3 regions of the Marinobacter sp. Arc7-DN-1 genome follow, and region 1 is predicted to be linked to each of the others. Evidence: predicted binding sites of a transcription regulator. Region 1 holds the regulator's gene; each other region holds the start of a gene.
What was found. Region 1 encodes LexA, which represses DNA repair genes until DNA is damaged. Its sites were predicted from a motif close to CTGTNTNNNNANACAG; they were not measured.
Positions count from the first base shown of each region.

Region 2: the regulator LexA is predicted to act here: its motif matches at 5,239-5,254, upstream of recA (recombinase RecA).
Region 3: the regulator LexA is predicted to act here: its motif matches at 5,529-5,544, upstream of recN (DNA repair protein RecN).

Region 1 is NZ_CP031848.1:1,057,244-1,064,658, forward strand. Features, by position in the region: gene D0851_RS04915 (SOS cell division inhibitor) at 1-295, opposite strand, end outside; gene D0851_RS04920 (DUF6586 family protein) at 539-1,057, shown strand; gene D0851_RS04925 (hypothetical protein) at 1,109-1,369, shown strand; gene D0851_RS04930 (cell division inhibitor SulA) at 1,374-1,865, opposite strand; gene lexA (transcriptional repressor LexA) at 1,908-2,516, opposite strand; gene D0851_RS04940 (amidoligase family protein) at 2,736-3,737, shown strand; gene D0851_RS04945 (gamma-glutamyl-gamma-aminobutyrate hydrolase family protein) at 3,730-4,470, shown strand; gene D0851_RS04950 (SIMPL domain-containing protein) at 4,502-5,188, shown strand; gene D0851_RS04955 (translocation/assembly module TamB domain-containing protein) at 5,191-7,415, opposite strand, start outside.
Region 2 is NZ_CP031848.1:3,983,723-3,991,137, reverse strand. Features, by position in the region: gene fixJ (response regulator FixJ) at 1-547, opposite strand, end outside; gene D0851_RS18735 (Lon protease family protein) at 587-2,995, opposite strand; gene D0851_RS18730 (PilZ domain-containing protein) at 3,213-3,590, shown strand; gene D0851_RS18725 (flavodoxin family protein) at 3,606-4,076, opposite strand; gene recA (recombinase RecA) at 4,094-5,140, opposite strand; gene D0851_RS18715 (nicotinamide-nucleotide amidohydrolase family protein) at 5,306-5,806, opposite strand; gene mutS (DNA mismatch repair protein MutS) at 5,889-7,415, shown strand, end outside.
Region 3 is NZ_CP031848.1:1,998,937-2,006,351, forward strand. Features, by position in the region: gene carA (glutamine-hydrolyzing carbamoyl-phosphate synthase small subunit) at 1-456, opposite strand, end outside; gene dapB (4-hydroxy-tetrahydrodipicolinate reductase) at 676-1,476, opposite strand; gene dnaJ (molecular chaperone DnaJ) at 1,525-2,652, opposite strand; gene dnaK (molecular chaperone DnaK) at 2,731-4,656, opposite strand; gene grpE (nucleotide exchange factor GrpE) at 4,747-5,346, opposite strand; gene recN (DNA repair protein RecN) at 5,624-7,303, shown strand.

The sequences.
Region 1 (7,415 bases):
CCCTGGCCGCGCTGCGGTTCCGGTTGACACCTTTGAGGCCGGCTTCCGCTTCCTTGCGGGCAATGCGGGCAGATTCATCCGCAGCGTCAATAAACTGCTGCAGTTGCTCCAGCCGGTGCCGCACCGGCTCCGGTTCCAGCTCTCCAGTCTCCAGGGCAGCCATCAGAGGCTCAACTGCAGGCTGAACCTTGTTGTTCAGCTGTGCCAGTGCGTCCCAGTCCCTGTCCGCCAGCGCGCGACCGAGATCTGCCATCAGCCGGTCCAGGTGTTCCAGTTGAGCCTGAGAATCTGCCATTTAATTCTCCTTTAAAATCAACGTTAAACCAGAACCAAGCCGTCGGTGCAGTACCGCTCCGCCTTGAGGTCGTAAGTCGTTTCCATGGTAGTCCAGAATACCGGCTCACGGTAATAACTGATATTGTAAATCCTCTCTGCCGCCCTTTGCGAAAGACAGCTGCAGAAATTTTCTGTCAGAAATGGTACAGTGGCGGATTAATTTTCCGGGGTTAAGCCCACGTTCCGGGATCGCAGGTGTTTCATGGCCTCACAATGGCATTCACTGGTTTCGCAGAAACTGTTCCTTGCCCGGACGTTGCTCGGTCAACTTGACTGTGCAACGGACCGGAATCGGAATGAGGAACACGCACCTAACGAAGCAGAGCAGGCGTTACGTCGCGAAGCGGCGATACAGGGGGCCACGGAGTTACTCTTGAGGTCCAGGCGTCTGCTGCTGGTAATGATTGCCCGGCTATACCAGAAAAAGTCTGAAGAGCCTTCAACACTGGGCGAGCTGGCCAAGGCAATCGGAGAGGAGTCCAACGAAGTAAACCGGCTGCGGGAGATTGAGCACAGAGCCGGAAGCTGGTGGAACCATCTGGATCAGCTGGAAATGGCCCAGAGCCGGCCGCCGGCAACCCGAAAAACAGTCAGTACGGAAAATATCATCGCAGTATCCGCCGACTCAGGCCCGGACCGGTCTGCTCCGGCGTTGCTGAACACACTCAATGCCGTCAAACACTTTGCCGACGATCTGGAAGAACAGCATAGCGAATGGTAAGCGCATAAGGCTGCCCATTATCCGGATCTCAACAACTGAAAGGTTTACTGAATGTCACCATCGTTTTTTGAAATTGTACAACTGACCAATGGCGACTATGCCCTGCGCCGCATCGACGATGACAGTGCGCCGCTGGTAAAGATCTCGTTCTCGGAAGAAGCGCGGGAAATGATGGAAGACCGCGACCTGTCCGTTGCCAAGGCGATGATCGCCGCGGGTATTGAAGCTGTCGGCAACGTTGCACACGATATCGACTGGGAAGATGACGAACTGGACGCCCCGGACGCCCAGCCCTCCTACACCCTGCACTAAGCGATTAACGCTGCCTTAACACTACACCGTGGCTGTTACCCTGTGCAGACGCCTTTTGCAGGGAATCGAAGGCGGCACGGCCCAGTTTCCGGGTCCACATGACAACCGCATGGCAAGTACCTGCGCTCAGGGCACGCTCAGCCAGTTCCTGCGCAGGGTATTCCGTGGTTGAGCGGAGCACCAGCAACTCGCCGGCAATAATCCCGTGCATCTTCTGCCATTTGCTGACCAGCGCTTGAGGTGGGTCAATCCACGCCAGCCAGCGGTTCTCCTGGTTCAGCTGAGTCAGCATAGGCAGCAGCAACTGGAAGTTTTCCACCTGCCCCTGCGGCAGAATAATTTCAGTCACGTTTCCGGTAACAGGCGCTTCCGTGGCGTCCTGAGTGCGTCGGGCGCGAATAACGGAACGTTGCTCGCAGCCGGCAGCTGCCGGCACTGAACAGGACAGAGCGCTGTGTTGGTATGCCAGATTCTGGTTAAAGCTCAGTTGTTCCATAATTCACCCGTTCGTCAATAAATCCGTGGTTATCCGGCCTGATCAGTGAAGATCAGAGCGGCGGATAACACCCACACCCAGTCCTTCAATGAACAGTTCCTGTTCTTTCAGGTCTACCTCGATGGGCGCGAACTCGTCATTCTCAGCGATCAGGTAGACTTTCGGACCTTCCTTGCGAAAACGTTTAACCGTGACTTCATCACCTACCCGGGCAACGACCACCTGGCCGTTATGGACATCCTGGGTGCTGTGAACCGCCAGCAGATCGCCGTCCAGAATACCAATGTCCTTCATGCTCATACCCCGTACCCGGAGCAGGTAATCAGCCGGTGGTGAAAAGAACTCCGGCCGAAGGGTGCAGTGATCCTCAATGTGCTCCTGCGCCAGTATCGGACTGCCGGCGGCCACCTGACCAATCACCGGCAAACCCAGATCCTCTTCTGCCTCGGGCAGACGGATGCCCCGGCTTGCCCCGGGCACCATTTCAATGGCGCCCTTGCGGGCCAGCGCCCGCAGGTGCTCTTCGGCGGCATTGGCTGAACGAAAACCCAGCTCGGCCGCAATTTCTGCCCGGGTGGGCGGATAGCCGGTCTCGTCAACGTATCGGCGGATGATGTCCAGTACCTGGGACTGCCTTGCTGTAAGCTTCATTGAGCGACTCCGCTTGATCAGGGCCGGTATGTCCGTTTTCAAAGAGGGGTGCCCCGAGGGGCGCCGGCCAACCTGTTTTTATATACAGTCATTTGACTATATACAGTGTTTTATCCAGTGTAAAGTCGACACCCTGATTTTCTTGCCAGTGCTTAAGGATGACGATCAATGCCGGTGTGATATGGTGGGGCCATGACTCACTACCTACCAGGGAGCACCATGACACGGACCAAGGCCTGCAGGATGCCCGATGTTCTGAAAACCGCGGATGGAAAGGAGCGCAGGGTTGGCGTTGAAATTGAAATGTCCGGTCTGGGCTACGACGAACTGGTGGCTCTTGCCGCAAAGCTTCTGGGAGGAACACCGGTCCTCCGGTCGCGGTACGTGACAACACTGAAGACAGAGCTGGGTGAATTCACGATTGAACTGGATTCCGCCCCCATCAAGGAGCTTGATCTGGCCGATGAGCGGCTTCCCCGTTCGATTCGGGAACTGGGCGGCCAGGCCATGGATGTGATCGATGCCGCCGCGGAACGGATCGTGCCACTGGAAATCATCAGCCCGCCGCTGCCATTTACCAGTCTGGAAACGGTCGAATCTCTGGTCGATAATCTCCGCGAGGCCGGCGCCCTTGGCAGCCGTGAGGCGATCTACTTCGCCTTCGGCCTCCAGCTCAATCCCGAGCTGCCGGACCTCAGGCCGGCAACGCTGGTGCGTTATTTCCAGGCCTTCACCCTGCTGTACGACTGGCTCAAGGCCAGGCACCAGCTTGATGTCAGCCGCAAGTTCACGACCTATATCGAACCCTGGCACAGCCGATATACCGAACTGCTCATGGAAGACGACTACCAGCCGGAACTGCCGCAGTTGATGGACGATTACCTGGAGTTCAATCCAACCCGGAACAGGGCCCTGGACCTTCTGCCCCTGTTTGCCCATCTCGATCATGAACGGCTGGATCGCCACGTTCGGGACCCGAGAATCAAAAGCCGGCCAACCCTGCATTACCGGCTTCCGGATTGCGATATCAACAACCCGGGCTGGCATTTCTCATCCGTTTGGAATGACTGGGTGGTGCTCGAACAATTAGCCAGCAATCCGGACGATCTGTCGGAGATGCGCGCTCTGTTCCGTGAAGGCGGTAAACTCAACCTGCATAATCTGACCCACAGCTGGCAGGAAACCACCGAAGACTGGCTGGCCAGGAAGGGCTATGTCTGAGCCGCCTGAAACCCCCGGCCGGGAACCGGAAATACCGGGACTGACCATCGGCATCAGCGGCCCCGCACGAAAGAGCCTGGCACATCGGCTGATCGGCCTCGGCCTGAGACTGCATGGTGCCCGGACCTACTACATTCGTCCGGGCTCCCGGGTGGACGTCTCACTACTGGACGGACTGGTGCTCTCCGGCGGCACCCATGTTCATCCGGAGCGCTATGGCCAGGAGTCGCAGGTAACCGCGCGCTATGATCGCAAACGGGATGCCACCGACCAGGCGCTGCTGGAGCAGGCGGAAAGAATTGGCATACCTGTGCTCGGCATCTGCCGCGGCGCCCAGTTCATCAACGTTTTCCACAACGGATCCCTGTGCCAGAACGTGACACCTCTGCGAGTGAACACACGGCATCGCCCTCTGTTGTTACCACTACAGACGGTTCGTCTGGTTGAACCCAGCCGGCTACGGCAGGTGATGGATTCCCCGGTGATCGGTGCCAACCGGATTCACAGCCAGACCATCAAGCGCCTGGGCCGAAACCTGCGCGTTACCGCCGTCGACAACGATCTGTTTGTTCAGGCCATTGAAAACACTCGGGGCCAGTGGCTGATGGGCATTCAGTGGCATCCGGAGTATTTGCTTTACCACAGTGGGCACAGACGCATCTTCCGCAATTTTGTGGACGCCGCCCGCCGATTCAAACTGGCACGCCTGGAACCGGATACCGGCGAGGCCTGATATCAATGCTGTATGCACAGGAGGAACTTCCATGGCCGGACGGAACCAAGAGTCCCGTTGTCTTCTTACCCTGGCACTGATGGTGCCGGCTCTGACCCTGGCGGGGGAAGTCACCCTTACCGGCGAGGGCAGTGTTCGCTATGAGCCGGACAGTGCACGGCTTCAGTTTACCGCCAGCGCCGAACATGCACTCCCGCGGAAGGCGACGGAACAGGTGGCGGCTCTGGTGGCCCAATGGCGAGACGGCATCCGCCGCTATCGGGACCAGCTCGGGGAATATTCCGACTCCACCGTCCACCTTTATACCCGCACCCTGCCCCCCGAAGCACGGGGCGAAGATCCGCAAAAGCAGGCCGTGGCCTCCCAGACCATCAGCTTCAGCATCAATGACCTGACGCTGCTTAACCCCTTGTTGCAGCAGGCTCAGGCCCTGGGACTGGACTATAGCCTGGGGCCACACCAGTTTTTCCACTCCGATGAAACGGGCCTGGAACAGGAGGCATTGGCCAGGGCCATTGCCGACGCCAAAGCCCGCTGCAGTTTCGTGGCAGGCCAGTTGGACCAGACCTGCGGGGATGTCGTAACCATCAACGTCAATGGCGGCCATCGTCCCGTGCCAATGATGATGGCGGAAGCCAAAGCAATGTCGGATACTGTATCCAGCGTGGGTGAACGGGAAATCCGGGCTTCGGTCAGTGCCACCTTTGAGCTGGACTGAGCTCAGAAATCCCGGGTATAGAAGATATCCAGAGAAGCCGCCAGACCACTGGCGGCTTCCAGGTAAATATTCTTGCCAAGGTCATACCGCAGCGCGACGGTAGTAATCGGCTCGAAAATCCCCACGCCATACCGGACACTCAGTTCATCGGTCAGATAGCCACTGGCCACCACCGATGTCTGCTCACCCGAACCCTCTGCCTCGAGCGTCAGTTGTCGAATGCCAAACTCCTCACCAATCTGCCCTGTAACCTTGTTCGCCTGGGTCAGCCCCAGCGACAGCGCCGCCCGGCTCATCTGCCCCTCATCGCCCCGGCTCTGGGGTGCCCTGCCCAGAATGACATAGGACAGCGCGTCTGTCTGCGGCATATCGGGATTGGAGAAGACCTCCGTCTCGGGCGACTGCACGGGTCCGCTCAGGCGAATGCCGGCAACAACCGTATCAACGGTCCGCACTGCTTCAATGTCCAGATAAGGCTGGGTCAGATTACCGACAAACAGCAGTCGGGCCCGCCTCAGCTCAAGCTCCTGACCATAAGCCTCGTACTGGCCATTAACCAACTGAAGTGTGCCGCGCGTGTCCATGTCATTACCGATCCGCAGAGTTCCCTCAAGATCACCGGTTACCCCGAATGCCGCGAACGTGACCTTGTCTTCGCCCACCACAACCTTGACATCCATGTTCAGGGAGCGAACAACGGGCGCCTCCCGTTCAACCCCCACGATGACTTCATCCTCCGACACCGAAACCGCCTGCGCCGGCAATCCCTTGATCTCAATAGTGCCTCTCGGAACCCCAATGGCTCCGGACACCTGAAGGGAGCCCTCCCGGAACGCAATAGTGAGATCAGGCTCCACCTCCAGTTGGGCATAGGGCTCCAGGTTAAACGGCAAACGGCTGCCGGAAATGGTGATTTCACCCCGGGGTGCCTGCTGCCAGTCAAACTCACCATCGATGATCGTCCGGCTTCTGGAATTACTTTGAATCCGGCCGCTGAGCTTGGCGGAATAGCCCGCAAAATCAAGGCTGGCAACCACCTCTTCCATTGGCACTGGTAGCCGGGGATCCGACACCCTGCCGTTGGTCAGGTGCAGCACCCCGTTTACAGCGGGTCCCATCAGGGGGCCTGAGATACGGCCTCTCCCATCCACCCGGCCGGCAACTTCCTGGAGTCCCGAGAGCAGACCGGCGAGGGCAATATCGAGCCCGTCGAGCTGGAAGGTTCCGTCGACAATACGATCTTCCGAGTTTGGATCCATCGCCATATCGAGGGCAACGTCACCCAGCTTCGGGCCGGAGAGACGGGCCGCCAGACTGGCCTGCCCGGGCTTGAGACCAACCTCAGTTGTCAGCGCATCATAGGAGAGGGACTCCCATTCACCATCCACCAGCAACTGAAACTCGCCGTCTCCGGCATCAAGGAAGATCCGCCCATCAGGTCCGGCATCGGTCGTCGTAAAATTGACTTCTCCGTTTATCCGGGCATTCCAGCGCAGGGTCTCCGGCAGCAGCGGCGCCAGGGCCTGCGCCGGGAACCGGTCTATACGATAGGCAAGACGGGGCACGGGAAGCAGTGTCTGATCGTCAGCACAGACCGCGCTCTGCTGCCAGCGCCAGCAGTGATTGCCAAAGGTAAGCTCGCCTCCTGCGCTGTAGTCCAGAGCCGCCGGCGATTCCAGTTGCCAGCGCTGGGATTGCCCGGGAAGGGCGATAACACCCGTGGACAGCGCCCCCTGCCAGGTCCTCCAATCCGCCCCGGCGCCACCCTCAAATCCGAGCTCCAGATTTGCCTCGGTGTGGCTGGCGCTGATGGTCAGCCTGTGCTGTTCCTGTTTGCCACTCGCTTCCAGGACAAGCGTTTCCAGTTCCTGCCCGAATGCGCGGAGGTTACCCGCCTCCACCTGGCTCATGAGCCGAAGGCCAGATTCGAGGCGCGCCTCCAGATTCAGGTTTTCTAAAGAGAATTCGTCCCGCCAGCGCAGGTCACGGGCATTTGCCGTCAGCTCTCCGGTCGGGTCTTCCAGCGTACCTCCTGCCTTCAGCTTCGCCTCCAGACGCCCCGCCAGGCCGGACAGTAATGCTTCGGGCTCTGGCATGCTCAGGGCCAGGTCACCGCGAATGGCGTTGCCCCAGGTCCCACTACCCTCTAACCGGTTGTCGCCTATTAACATTTCCAGGCCCGACAGCTCCCAGCTTCCTGAGGAGGTATCAAGGCGGCCTGCCAGGA
Region 2 (7,415 bases), 1.4 Mb from region 1:
TAACCCGGGAGCGGTGGATCTCCACCGTACGCTGACTGATCTCCAGCTCAATGGCAATCACCTTGTTGGCCTGGCCGGCGATCATCCGGTCCATGATCTCGTGCTCCCTGGGAGTCAGGCTCTTGATACGGCGGATGATCTCCTGCTTTTCATCCAGGGATTTGCGCTGCTCCAGATCCTGCTTCAGCGCCGCCTCGATTTTTTCCAGCAGCGCCTCTTCGCGGTAGGGCTTCTGGATAAAGTCCACGGCCCCTTCTTTCATGGCATCAACCGCCATGGGCACATCACCGTGCCCGGTGACAAAAATAATCGGCAGGATGGAGTGCCTTTCATTCAGCTTCTTCTGCAGCTCCATGCCGTCCATGCCGGGCATACGGATATCCAGCACAATGCATCCCGTCATTTTGTCGGAATAATCCTTCAGGAAAGCAGTTGCACTCTCATAGGGCCTGACCGGCTTGCCGTCGGATTTCAGCAGCAGCTCCAGGGAATCGCGGACTGCCTCATCGTCCTCTACGACGTATACGGTTTGCTGGGTATCAGTCATGGGCGTGTTCTCTCCTGTCCGTTTTCTTATGATTACCGGTCAGTGGGTTGACGGGTCTTTGTGATCATCACGTGCATGCTCCTGCCGCTCGTGTTCCCGCATTTTTTCAAGTCGTTGCTGGATAATGCCAAAAACACTCTGCTTCGGGTACCTGCCTTTGTCATCGGCCTTGCCCGCGGGCTTACCCAGAAGCAGGGTAATAGCTTCCTCAACGCGGGCAACCGCGTACACCGCAAACCGGCCTTCACGCACCGCCTGCACCAATTCGCTATCGAGCATCAGGTTCTGCACGTTCGTGGTTGGCACGATCACGCCCTGGGTTCCTGAGAGCCCACCCTTGAGCTGACAGGTTGTGAAAAAGCCTTCCACTTTCTCGTTCACACCGCCAATGGGCTGAACCTCACCAAACTGGTTTACGGATCCGGTAATCGCCAGATCCTGGCGGACCGGAATACCGGACAGGGAAGATACCAGCGCGCACAGTTCCGCAAGAGACGCACTGTCGCCATCCACCTCACCGTAGTTCTGCTCGAAGGTCAGACTGGCCGACAGATGCATCGGATCGTTAACCGCAAAATGGGAAGCCAGCCAGGAACTCAGGATCATCACGCCCTTGGAGTGAAGGTTGCCGCCGAGCTTCACATCGCGCTCAATATCGATCACCGCACCATCTCCATAATAGCAGGTCGCGGTCACGCGGTTGGAAAGTCCGAATTCAAACCCGCCCGTGGACAACACCGACAACGCATTCACCTGGCCAACGCAGGTTCCACCAGTAGTTACGAGTGTGGAGCCATCACGGATGGAATCGTAGAACTGGTCGCGAATCCGGCTGCTGCGGTATTTGGCGCTTTCCAGGGCCCGCTCCACATGAGTATCCTGGATCAGCCGCGCCCCTGCCTGCCGGGCCCAGAAATCCGATTCCCGAAGCAGATTGGCGATATCCGCCGCATGCAGAGACAAACGGTCCTGATGCTCGGCCATGCGCGCACTGTGCTCAATAATCCGGGCGACCGCCTTGTTTGAGCAATGCAGCAGTGATTTCTCGCTTACCAGGCTGGCAATGAACTTGGCGTATAGCAACTGACTGTCATCAGAGCGGTACATCTCGTTCTCGAAATCCGCTGTTACCCGGAACAGCTCGGCAAATTCCGAGTCGTACTCCTGCAGCAGCATCCAGGTTTCGCGATCACCAAACAGGACAATTTTGACATCCAGCGGGACTGATTCCGGTTCGATGGAAATGGTGCCGGAAAGGGTCAGCTCCCGCTCCAGGGAGTTAATCTGTATCGATTTCGAACGCAGGGCACGCTTCAGCCCGTCCCACACGAAAGGCTGCTCCAGCACCTTGATGGCGTCCATCAACAGGTAACCGCCGTTGGCCCGATGCAGGCTGCCCGGGCGGATCAGTGAGAAATCGGTAAACACGGTGCCCTTGTAGGTAACGTTCTCCACGTACCCGAACAGGTTGTGGTAGGTGGGATTGTCCTCCACCACCATGGGAACCTCGTTGGTTTTCTGGTGCACCAGCACGTTCACCAGGTATCGGCGGGGCATTTTCTTGTCGAGGGACGCGTAGGCAATCGCCGCCTGCTCCTCGTTATCGTCCAGGAAAATCTCGAGGTTCTCCACCAGATCTGCCCGGACCGCCTCGAAAAAGGCGACCACGTCGGGAAGATCCTTGTACTTCTCGATCAGCTCATCAACCTGATGGCCCGAAATACTCTCCAGGGTCTCCTGGTTCAGCGCCTGCTGTTTGTCAGCGTATTCCTGTTCCCAGTCAGCAAGTTTGCGCAGGGCTTGCCGAAGCTTTTTCTCCAGCTTGTTGATGATGTCTTCAAACTTGTCACGCTGCTCGTCTGTCAGCGCCTGGAAGGATTCCACGGTGTGCGGTTCCTCGCCATTCATGGCAACCAATCGGTAACCGCCGGGCGTGGTCACGGTCAGGCTGACTTTTTTGCGTTTGGCCTGGGCAGCCACTTTTTCCAGTTCATCTTCCTGTTTCTTGCCGTATTCATTCTTCAGCTGTTCCGAGCGCTCAAGAAAACTGTCGCTGTCGAAGGTCTGGGGAATCACCTTTACCAGGCGGCTCATCAGCTTTTCCATATCCTGCTTAAGCTGGGTCCCCTTGCCCGCCGGAAGCTGCAACAGCTTAGGAATACGGGGCTCCTCGAAGTTGGCTACATAGCACCAGTCATGGCTCTGCTGATCGGTATCCACATGGTGCTCCAGGTAACGCAGCATCATGGTGCGTTTGCCCAGGCCATTTCGGCCAACGGCGTACACGTTGTAACCGCCATGGGGCATCGCCAGGGCAAAACGCACGGCTTCCTGGGCACGGTTCTGGCCCACGATTTCGGCCAGAGGTTCCAGTTGCCTGGTGGTTTTGAATGGCAGATCTTTCAGAACACAGGCTTTGTAAAGCTGGTGCAGGGACAGTGACTTCAAGGTTCGGTCCTGTAACGGTTGACTCATTGGCCGGTCATTGTAGATTCTGCAGTCGGCCATGTCGCGTTCAGCGAGCAGATTTCTGGGGTTGCGCACAATGCGCAGGAATTTGTTGGTCAGTTCACAGTTTTGCCAGCGTTCATTTTTCAGGCAGTTGTTCCGGAACTACACTTCATCTCCCGGCAAAAAATACAATGCACGCAACGGATGCCAGCGTATGACCAGTGATTCCGCAGATCGCAGAATCAAGGATCGTTATCCCGCTTCCTGCCTGAAGGTTCAACTTCGGGAGCGCGGCTTTTTTAGCCGTGGCAAGCCCGCCACACCCGCCACCTGTCTGGATCTTAACCGCTACGGCATGGCAATACTGTGCCCCAGGCCAGTGGATCCGGGCGCCCGGCTATTCATGGATTTTGACGGCAAGTACATCAGTGAATCGAGGGTATGCGCCCGGGTGGTGGACTGCCAGCCGTTTCAGACCGGTTATCGCATCAGCGTGCAGTTCAGCTACTGCCGGGACAAGAAAGGGTATTCACGAGCGGTGGACAACGCCCTGTCACGAATCGAAGGCTTCTATAACCGGTTCGCCAGCTAAGCCATTTCCGCGTCGTCAGACAAGCCCGGCATCCAGGCTGGCAGCCACATACGTGCCCAGCTCCCGGCACTGTTCCTCGAACTCATTCCGGTATTCGCCCCGGCAGATCAGAGGGTCCTGAATCCGTTTCCAGCGCAACCCGGTAGTGATACTTTCGATCGCCCGGTTGGTACCGGTGCCGTCGTGACCAGCCCGGATGTAGTAGGCAAAGGGCAAACCCTGGGTTTTCTCCAGGCAGGGGTAGTAGCTGCGATCAAAGAAGTCCTTCAAAGCCCCGCTCATGTACCCGAGGTTTTCGGTGGTACCCAGGATGATCGCGTCGCAGGCAAGAACATCCTCAGGGCCGGCATCCAGGGGAGCAAGGACTGTTACTTCAACGTTCCCGACGTCTTCATGGCAAGCACCCTGCTCCACAGCTTCCCTCAGTTTGAGGGTATTCGGGGAAGGCGCATGGGCAACAATGAGCAGTTTCTTTTTGCTATCCATACCTCCCCCGCAGATGCTTAGAGCAATTCGCCGCTGGCTTCCGCCGGTGCCTCAACGGCTTCTTTCCTGGAGACCGGCTTCGGCATCAGCTTATCACGCACCGCAGCTTCGATTTCGTTGGCAATATCCAGGTTTTCTTCCAGGAACTTGCAGGCGTTAGCCTTACCCTGGCCGATCTTGTCACCCTTGTAGGCATACCAGGCGCCGGACTTGTCAACAAAGCCTTCTTTCACGCCCATATCGAGCACTTCGGCCATGTGGTAAATGCCCTTGCCGTACATGATCTGGAATTCAGCCTGCTTGAACGGCGGTGACACCTTGTTCTTGACCACTTTCACCCGGGTCTCATTGCCTACCACTTCATCGCCGTCTTTTACCGAGCCAATGCGGCGGATATCCAGACGCACGGAGGAGTAAAACTTCAGGGCGTTGCCGCCGGTGGTGGTTTCGGGGCTGCCGAACATAACACCGATTTTCATACGGATCTGGTTGATGAAGATCAACAGACAGTTGGCATGCTTGACGTTACCTGTCAGTTTACGCAGCGCCTGGGACATCAGCCGTGCCTGAAGGCCGACGTGGCTATCGCCCATTTCACCTTCGATTTCCGCTTTCGGCGTCAGGGCGGCAACGGAGTCGACGATGATCACGTCTACCGCGTTGGAGCGAACCAGCATATCGCAGATTTCCAGCGCCTGTTCACCGGTATCCGGCTGGGACACCAGCAGCTCGTTTACGTTGACACCCAGCTTTTCGGCGTAGATCGGGTCCAGGGCATGCTCAGCATCCACGAAGGCACAGGTTTTACCGGCCTTTTGGGCCTCGGCAATCACCTGCAGGGTCAATGTGGTTTTACCGGAACTTTCCGGACCGTAAATCTCACAGATACGACCGTAAGGCAGGCCGCCAATACCCAGGGCAACATCCAGCCCAAGGGAGCCCGTGGAGACCGCAGGAATGGCTTCACGGGGCTGGTCGCCCATTTTCATCACGGCGCCCTTGCCGAACTGGCGCTCAATCTGGCCAAGTGCTGCGCTCAATGCTTTCTTGCGGTTGTCTTCCATCAGTGCAAAACCCTCTGTCGCCCTGGCCACCGGAGCCGTGAGGACTCCGGCAGCGTAATAGTGAATCGGGAATCCGTACAGTGTAACCAGCCAATTCCCTGTATATTTGAACAGTATTAAAACATAACCGGCAAAGGAGACCAACCCCTCTTGATGTGAAAGCCGTCAGTGCTCATCCACAAACCCGTTAACCCCCTGAAGGGCAAAGAGAACCGCCTGTCGCCTGACCTGGTCCCGGTCCCCCTCAAAGTGCCTGACCACCGCTACAGTGTCAGCCGGGGTACTGCCCCAGGCAAACCAGACGGTACCAACGGGCTTTTCCTCGCCTCCCCCTCCGGGGCCAGCCACGCCACTGATGGCAACAGCCACACCTGCGCCAGTGGCCGCCAGGGCACCGGCAACCATCTCCCGCACAACCGGTTCGCTGACCGCACCGTGTTCATCCAGTGACTTCCGGGTTACCCCCAGCAGGGCCTGCTTGGCGTCGTTGCTGTAGGTTACCAGACCACCCAGCACATAGGCCGAGGAACCAGCCCGGTCGGTCAGCACCTTGGTAACCCAGCCACCCGTGCAGCTTTCGGCTGTTGCAACAGTACGCTCCAGTTCCAGCAGCCGTTCACCGAGGCGGTTACCCGCCTCTTCCAATTCGTGATCGCTGGCCAGCATAATGACCTCCTTCGTTTCATCACGGCCGTTATTTTCTTACAATTCACGCCTTCATCCAAAGCAAGGCAATCCGGACCCGTCCATGTCAGCAGCTCAGACCGATCTTTCCAAGCACACCCCAATGATGCAGCAATACCTGAAGATCAAGGGTCAGCACCCCAATGAACTGGTGTTCTACCGCATGGGGGATTTCTACGAGCTCTTCTACGAAGACGCCAAGAAAGCGGCCGAGCTGATGGACATTACCCTGACCGCCCGGGGCCAGTCCGGGGGCAACCCGATCCCCATGGCGGGCATTCCTTATCACTCGTCTGAAGGCTACATTGCCCGCCTGGTCCGGGCAGGTCAATCCATCGCCATCTGCGAACAGATTGGCGACCCGGCCACCAGCAAGGGACCGGTCGACCGACAGGTGGTAAGGATCGTTACACCGGGCACCCTGAGTGACGATGCCTACCTCGAAGACCGCCGGGACAACCTGCTGGTGGCCATCTATAACCACCGGGAACAGTTTGGTTTTGCCTCTCTGGACATTTCCAGCGGTCGTTTTGCCGTGTCTGAGCTGGAGAACCTGGAAGCCCTGCAAGGAGAACTCCAGCGGCTGCGACCGGCGGAAATCCTGATCAGCGAGGACTTCCCCTATCAGGAAATACTGGAAGGCTTTACCGGAATCCGGCGCCAGGGACCCTGGCTGTTCGAACTGGACACCGCCCGCCGGGTGATCACTCAGCAGCTGCAGGTGCGGGACCTGACCGGTTTCGGCTGTGAGGACCTGAATCTCGCGGTTTGTGCCGCCGGCTGTCTGCTGCAGTATGCCAGGGAAACCCAGCGCACCGCCCTGCCCCATATTCGCAAGCTTACCCGCGAACGACGGGATGAAGCCGTCATAATGGATGCCGCCAGCCGCCGCAATCTGGAGATCGACACCAACCTGATGGGCGGCCATCAGTACACCCTGGCCTGGGTGATGGATCGCACCGCAACCTCCATGGGCGGGCGGGAGCTTCGGCGCTGGCTGAACCGGCCGCTGCGGGATGTGGAGATTGTCCGCCAGCGCCAACAGGCGGTGTCCGCACTCCTCGACGGGTTTCATTACGAGCCGGTGCACGATCTGCTGAAAGCCGTTGGCGATATTGAGCGGGTACTGGCCCGGGTAGCCCTGCGATCTGCGCGCCCGCGCGACCTCGCCCGCCTGCGGGATGCCTTCCAGGCATTGCCGGATCTTCAGGAGACGCTGAAACCGGTGAACTCACACCACATCGTCAGACTCGCCACCATCATCGGCGAATACCCCGAACTGGCGGATCTCCTGGAACGGGCCATCATTGATAACCCGCCCGTGGTTATCCGGGAGGGCGGCGTCATCCAGGAAGGCTTCGACGAGGAACTGGACGAACTGCGCAACATCAGCGAGAACGCCGGCCAGTACCTGCTGGATGTGGAAACCCGGGAGCGGGAACGCACCGGAATCAGCACCCTGAAGGTGGGCTACAACCGGGTTCACGGCTATTACATCGAGATCAGCCGGGCCCAGTCCGATCAGGCCCCGGTAGATTATATCCGCCGGCAGACCCTGAAGAATGCCGAACGCTTCATCACCCCGGAACTG
Region 3 (7,415 bases), 940 kb from region 1:
GCCGGGGAAGGCTTTGGCCAGCTCCAGTGCGCGCTCGGCAGTCGCGTTTTCGCCAGCCACGATGGCGCCGTTCTGGGAGCCCCTGTCCCGCAGGATCCGGGTCAGGCGGCGGGTATCAATGCCGGCGATCCCAACAATGTTGTTGCTTCGCAGGTAGTCGTCCAGATTTCCCTTGTTGCGCCAGTTGCTGGCCAGCAGCGGCAGATCCCGGATGATCAGGCCGGCGGCCTGGATGCGATCTGACTCGACGTCTTCTTCGTTCACACCGGTGTTGCCGATATGCGGGTATGTCAGGGTGACGATCTGGCGGGAATAGGACGGGTCGGTCAGGATTTCCTGGTAACCGGTCATGGCGGTGTTGAACACCACTTCACCACTGGTTTCTCCGTCAGCGCCAATGGCGCTGCCGTAGAACAGGCTTCCGTCTGCGAGTGCAAGGATTGCTGGTGTGCTCAAGGCTTGTATCCTCATCGAGTGGCGTATCGGTTCGTCACGAACAGGAACGCAAGCGCAAATTCAGGTCGCAAAAAAGCGAGAGGGAGTCAGAACTCCGTCCCGCTTTTTTGTAGGCCGGGAACGGTTTTTGTTCCCTGGGCGTTTTTCAAAGCTACGCTTGGTGCAGTTAAACCGCCTCATTGTAAAAAATATGGCGGTTTTTGTCCACGGGAAAAGCCCTCACTTCAAATCCAGAACATCCTGCATATCATAAAGTCCGGCCGGCTTACCCTTCAGCCAGAGCGCCGCCCTCATGGCGCCCTTCGCAAAGGTCATCCGGCTGCTGGCCTTGTGGGTCACTTCGATGCGCTCACCTTCGGTAGCGAACAGCACAGTGTGATCGCCCACCACATCACCGGCACGGATGGTTTCAAAACCGATTTCCCTGCGAGTACGCTCACCCGTAAAACCTTCGCGGCCATAGACGGCACATTCTTTCAGATCGCGACCAAGGGCATCAGCGACAACCTCACCCATCCGAAGCGCGGTGCCAGAAGGAGCGTCCTTCTTGTGGCGGTGATGGGCCTCGATGATTTCGACGTCGTAGTCGTCACCCAGGGTCGCAGCGGCAGTGCGCAGCAGATTGAGGACGACGTTAACGCCGACGCTCATATTAGGCGCAAACACCACGGGTGTGGATTCTGCAGTCAGAGCCAGTTGCTGTTTTTCGGCGTCGGACATGCCAGTGGTGCCAATGATGAGCATCTTGCCACTGGCTTTGCAGAACTCGGCGTTTTCCAGGGTCAGGTCCGGGAAGGTGAAATCGATGAGGACATCGAAATCATCCTTCACGTCGGCCAGGCTGCCGGCCATTTTCACGCCGGTTTTGCCAAGGCCGGTCATTTCGCCGGCGTCGGCACCGATCAGACTGCTGCCCGGCTCTACGACGGCGGCACCGAGTTCAAGGCCTTCGGTACCGTCAACGGCCTCGATCAGCACTTTTCCCATGCGCCCGGCGGCGCCGATGATTGCTACCCTCATGCTCGCTTTCCCTTTTTAACCCTTGTTGAACCCTAAGAGCTTGGCCCGTCAGAATTTCATTTCGTCGAAAAAGCTCTTCACACCCTCAAACCAGGAGGTTTTCTTGGGGCCGTGATCGCTTCCGTTGCTGGCATCGAGGGTCTTCTGGAACTCATTCAGCAGCTCTTTCTGGCGCTTGGTCAGGTTTACCGGTGTTTCCACAATCACCCGGCACAGCAAGTCGCCTGCGGGGCCGCCACGAACCGGGTTAACGCCTTTGTTGCGCAGGCGGAAAAGCTTGCCGGTCTGGGTTTCGGGCGGAATCTTGAGCTTCACGCGGCCATCCAGGGTCGGCACTTCCAGCTCACCGCCGAGGGTCGCATCCACGATGCTGATGGGCACTTCACAGTAGAGGTTGCGGCCATCACGGGTGAACAGGGAGTGCTCGCGCACGGCGATCTGTACGTACAGGTCACCGGGAGGTCCGCCATCGACCCCCATTTCGCCTTCACCGGACAGGCGGATACGGTCGCCGGTATCCACGCCGGGCGGCACTTTAACAGAGAGCGTCTTTTCTTCCTGAACCCGACCCTGGCCATGACAGGCCTGGCAGGGGTTCTTGATGATCTGGCCAGAACCGCGGCAGGTGGGACACGCCTGCTGCACGGTAAAGAAGCCCTGCTGCATACGTACCTGCCCCATACCCTTACAGGTACCGCAGGTTTCCGGGCGGGAGCCTTTTTCGGCGCCACTGCCGCCACACACTTCACATTCGCGATGTCCGGGAATCTTGATCTGGACGGTTTTGCCTTTGACGGCTTCTTCCAGGTCCAGCTCCAGGGTGTAACGCAGGTCGGCGCCACGGGTGCTGCGGCCACGGCCGCCGCCACCACCGAAGATATCGCCGAATACGTCACCAAAGATGTCGGAGAAGCTGGCTCCGCCGCCTCCGAACCCACCACCGGCCTGACCATCTACGCCGGCGTGACCGAACTGGTCGTACGCCGCCCGCCTGGACTGGTCCGCCAGTATTTCGTAGGCTTCGCTGGCCTCTTTGAACTTGTTCTCGGCTTCCCTGTCGTCCGGGTTACGGTCGGGGTGGTACTTCATCGCGAGCTTTCGATAGGCTCGCTTGACTTCCTTCTCGTCCGCATCCCGGGAAATCCCGAGAATTTCGTAATAATCGCGCTTGGCCATGCTGTTAAAACCCTGTTTTTAAACGCGGAAAACGCGGAGATGCCCCCGCGTTTTCCAACTGCCTGATGTACTTCAGATTTATCGCTTGTCGTCGTCTTTCACTTCTTCAAACTCGGCGTCCACGGCGTCGTCAGCCTGCTTTGCCTGGGCATCTTCCTGCCCACCAGCCTGCTGTGCCTGCTCGGCCTGATCTGCGTACATCTTCTGGGCCAGCTCGGAAGAGACTTCGGTCAGCTTCTGGGTCTTGGCCTCGATGTCTTCCTTGTTGGAACCCTCCAGAGCTTCTTCCAGCTCTTTGATGGAAGCTTCGATAGACTCTTTCTCGCTGTCGCTGACCTTGTCGCCTGCCTCTTTCAGAGTCTTGCGAACGGCGTGCACCATCGCGTCGCCCTGGTTGCGGGCCTGGACCAGCTCTTCGAACTTGCGGTCCTCGTCAGCGTTGGCTTCGGCGTCACGAACCATCTTCTCGATTTCATCATCGTTCAGGCCGGAAGAAGCCTTGATCACGATGGACTGTTCCTTGCCGGTGGCCTTGTCCTTCGCGGACACGTTCAGGATACCGTTGGCATCGATGTCAAAGGTGACTTCGATCTGCGGCACACCGCGCTGGGCCGGCGGAATGTCGGCCAGGTCGAAACGGCCCAGGGACTTGTTCTGGGCAGCCTGCTTGCGCTCACCCTGAACCACGTGAATGGTTACGGCGGTCTGGTTGTCTTCCGCTGTAGAGAAAGTCTGCGACTTCTTGGTCGGAATAGTCGTGTTCTTCTCGATCAGCGGAGTCGCCACGCCACCCATGGTTTCGATACCCAGGGTCAGCGGGGTTACGTCCAGCAGCAGAACGTCTTTCACATCACCGGACAGCACGGCTGCCTGAATAGCAGCACCCATGGCCACGGCCTCGTCCGGATTGACGTCCTTGCGAGCCTCTTTGCCGAAGAACTCTTTTACCTTCTCCTGCACCAGCGGCATACGGGTCTGACCACCAACCAGGATAACCTCGTCGATCTCGGCGGCCTTCATGCCGGCATCCTGCAGAGCCACTTTACAGGGCTCAAGGCTGCGCTGAACCAGGTCTTCCACCAGGGATTCCAGCTTGGCGCGGGTCAGTTTCACGTTCATGTGCTTGGGACCAGACGCATCCGCGGTGATGTACGGCAGGTTAACGTCAGTCTGCTGGCTGCTGGACAGCTCAATCTTGGCCTTCTCGCCAGCCTCCTTCAGACGCTGCATCGCCAGGGAATCACCACGCAGATCGATGCCACTGTCTTTCTTGAACTGGTCTGCCAGGAATTCAATGATTTTCAGGTCGAAGTCTTCACCACCCAGGAAGGTGTCACCGTTGGTGGCAAGAACCTCAAACTGGTGCTCACCGTCCACGTCCGCGATCTCGATGATGGACAGATCGAAGGTACCACCACCCAGGTCGTAAACTGCGATGGTGCGATCGCCGCTCTTCTTGTCCATGCCATAGGCCAGGGCAGCCGCGGTCGGCTCGTTAATGATACGCTTCACATCCAGACCGGCAATCTTGCCCGCATCTTTGGTGGCCTGGCGCTGGCTGTCGTTAAAGTACGCCGGAACGGTAATAACCGCTTCCGTTACCTTCTCGCCCAGGTAGTCTTCCGCAGTCTTCTTCATCTTCTTCAGAACTTCTGCAGACACCTGCGGCGGCGCCATTTTCTCGCCCTTAACTTCTACCCAGGCGTCACCATTGTCCGCCTTGGCAATCTTGTACGGCACCATTTTGATGTCTTTCTGAACCACGTCGTCTTCAAAACGACGACCGATCAGACGCTTGATGGCGTACAGGGTGTTGTTCGGGTTGGTGACCGCCTGGCGCTTGGCTGACTGGCCAACCAGGGTTTCACCATCGTCGGTGTAGGCGATGATGGACGGGGTGGTGCGATCACCCTCGGCGTTTTCAATAACCTTGACCTTGTCGCCATCCATGATGGCTACACAGGAGTTGGTCGTTCCCAGATCTATACCGATAATCTTGCTCATTGAGTCACTCCAATTCTTCTGAATGCTTTCCCGGAGGCCCGGCCTCCGCTGTCGCTATTTAATGGCTATATTGGCGCTTTAATCGGCTTTTCAAGCCTGCTCATCAATTTTTGGTGCATCTTCTGCTTTGGCGACGACCACCATGGCCGGACGTACCACACGGCCATTCAACAGATACCCTTTCTGCACTACGGCCACCACGCTGTTGGGTTCGGCGTCCGGGGCCGGCACCATGGACATGGCCTCGTGTTGCCGGGGGTCGAACGGTTCGCCCACCGGGTTAACCGGCTCAACATTGAATTTTTTCAGGCTGGACATGAACAGGCTCAGCGTCATTTCCACGCCTTCCCGAATGGAAGCCACCAGCTCGCCGGACTCTTCCTGGCCTTCGGTGCTCTCAACCGCCTTTTCCAGGCTGTCTGCAACCGGCAACAGCTCCTTGACGAACTTCTCCAGGGCAAACTTGTGGGCTTTCTCCACATCGATCTCGGCACGACGGCGCACGTTCTGCATCTCGGCCTGGGAGCGCAGCATCTGCTCCTGGAACTCCTGAACCTGAGCCTTCAGCGCATCCACCTCAGACGTTTCGCCTTCGGTGGAATCCTCTTCAGCCGTCCGGGCTTCCTCTTTGGCAGCCTCAAGGGCTTCGTTCAGCTCCTCGTGCTCGTTGCGGTTCTCATCAGTGCTCATGGCTACTCCTGCTTGGTCTTCAGCGGCCTTCTTTTCTGTGGCCGGTTGAACATGGGCTCCGGCCGCAGCGCGCCGGAAAAATGTCGTTGCGAACGGATATGGGGCCCCGCTTTCAGGTTTCAACCACCGGCGCCTGCATTCCTGAAGAAAATCACATCACAGGTTTGCAAACAGGAAAAACCCTGTATATATTCACAGTTACTGTATGTATTCACAGCATCGAACAGTAATATAAGACTGCTCAACCGGTTTTCAGAAAGTCGCGGAGGTTATCTGCATGCTTACCCAGCTCACGGTTTCCAACTACGCCATCGCCGAACGGGTGGAACTCCAGTTCAGCAAAGGCATGACTGCACTTACCGGCGAGACCGGCGCCGGCAAATCCATCGTGCTGGATGCCCTGGGCCTGGCCATGGGCGGCCGTGCGGATGCCGGCGCAGTTCGCCACGGAGCCAAGCGCGCGGACATCACGGCCACATTTGATGTATCCACCATCCCCGAGGCAACCGAGTGGCTCGCAGAGCATGAGCTGGATGATGAAAATGACTGTATACTTCGCCGCGTTATCAGCAAAGACGGCCGTTCCCGCGCCTATATCAATGGCCAGCCCTGCCCGCTGAATCACCTCAAGGAACTTGGCGGCGTGCTGATGGACATCCACAGCCAGCACCAGCACCAGTCCCTGCTGCGCAAGGAAACACACCGCAAACTGGTGGATGAGTTTGCCGGCGCCGAGGCCCTGGCCGCCGATACCCGGGAGGCGTGGAAAACCTGGAACCAGATCCGCCAGCGCCTGATCGAACGGCAGCAAAACGCCGATGAAGCGGAAGCCAAGCTTCAGTTGCTGCGTTACCAGGTGGAAGAACTGGACCGCCTGGCACTGGAAAGTGGCGAGCAGGAGCAGCTGGAACAGGAACAGGCACAGCTGAGCCAGGCGGACACGGTTCTGCACAACAGCCATCAGGCTGCCCTGCTGTGCACGGAAGACGAGACCAGCGCCGCCGATCTGGTCCGCCAGGCCCTGCAGCAGCTGGAACAGCTTCCGGTAGACGTGCCGGCACTGGCCGACACCATCCAGATGCTGAACGAGGCCCAGATCCAGATCAGCGAAGCCGGCGACAACCTGCGCCACTTTGTCGAGGATTACGAGGCGGATCCTGCCAGGCTGGCAGAAGTGGAAGAACGGCTGAGCGCCATCTACCAGATGGCGCGGAAGCACCGGATTACCCCGGAAGAGTTGCCGGAACTGCACCAGCGCCTGAGCGCCGAACTGGCCGAACTGGAAGGGGGAGAAGGCAGCCTGGAACAGCTGGAAGCGGAACTGGCCAGCCAGCGCAGCCGGTTCGATGCGCTGGCTGGCCAACTGTCGGAGGCACGCGCCAAGGCTGGCGCCGAGCTTGACCAGCGCGTAGCCGCAGAGCTCGGCCAGCTGAGCATGCCCAACATGCAGTTCATCACCCATCTGAACCGCAACACCGGCGAAGAACCTGCGGCCCACGGTCTGGAGGAGATTGAATTTCTGGTCAGCGCCAACCCCGGGCAACCGGCACGACCACTGGCCAAGGTTGCCTCCGGCGGCGAGCTGTCACGTATCAGTCTCGCGATTCAGGTGGTGGTCGCCCAGACCTCAACCACACCGACCCTGGTCTTTGACGAAGTGGATGTCGGTATCGGCGGCGGCACTGCCGAAGTGGTTGGCCGGCTGCTGCGCACACTGGGGAGCAATGGTCAGGTGCTTTGTGTCACCCACCTGCCGCAGGTCGCGGCCCAGTGCCATCAGCACCTGTTCGTCAGCAAGTTCACTGATAAGGATGCCACCTTCTCAAAAATCGAAACACTGGACGACCAGGGCAGAATCAGCGAAGTGGCACGAATGCTGGGCGGTGTGGACATGACAGACCATACGATCGCTCATGCCAGGGAAATGTTTTCAAAGGGTCAGGCAACTCACCACTGACCCGAAAGAACCAAACCTCTACCCCTCTCGATCCTGAGAGCTGTTGGGGCGGGCCTGAACACCCGCCCCCTTTTTCTGCCTGGCGCTTCCTTCTACCTGGCGCTTCCGCGGG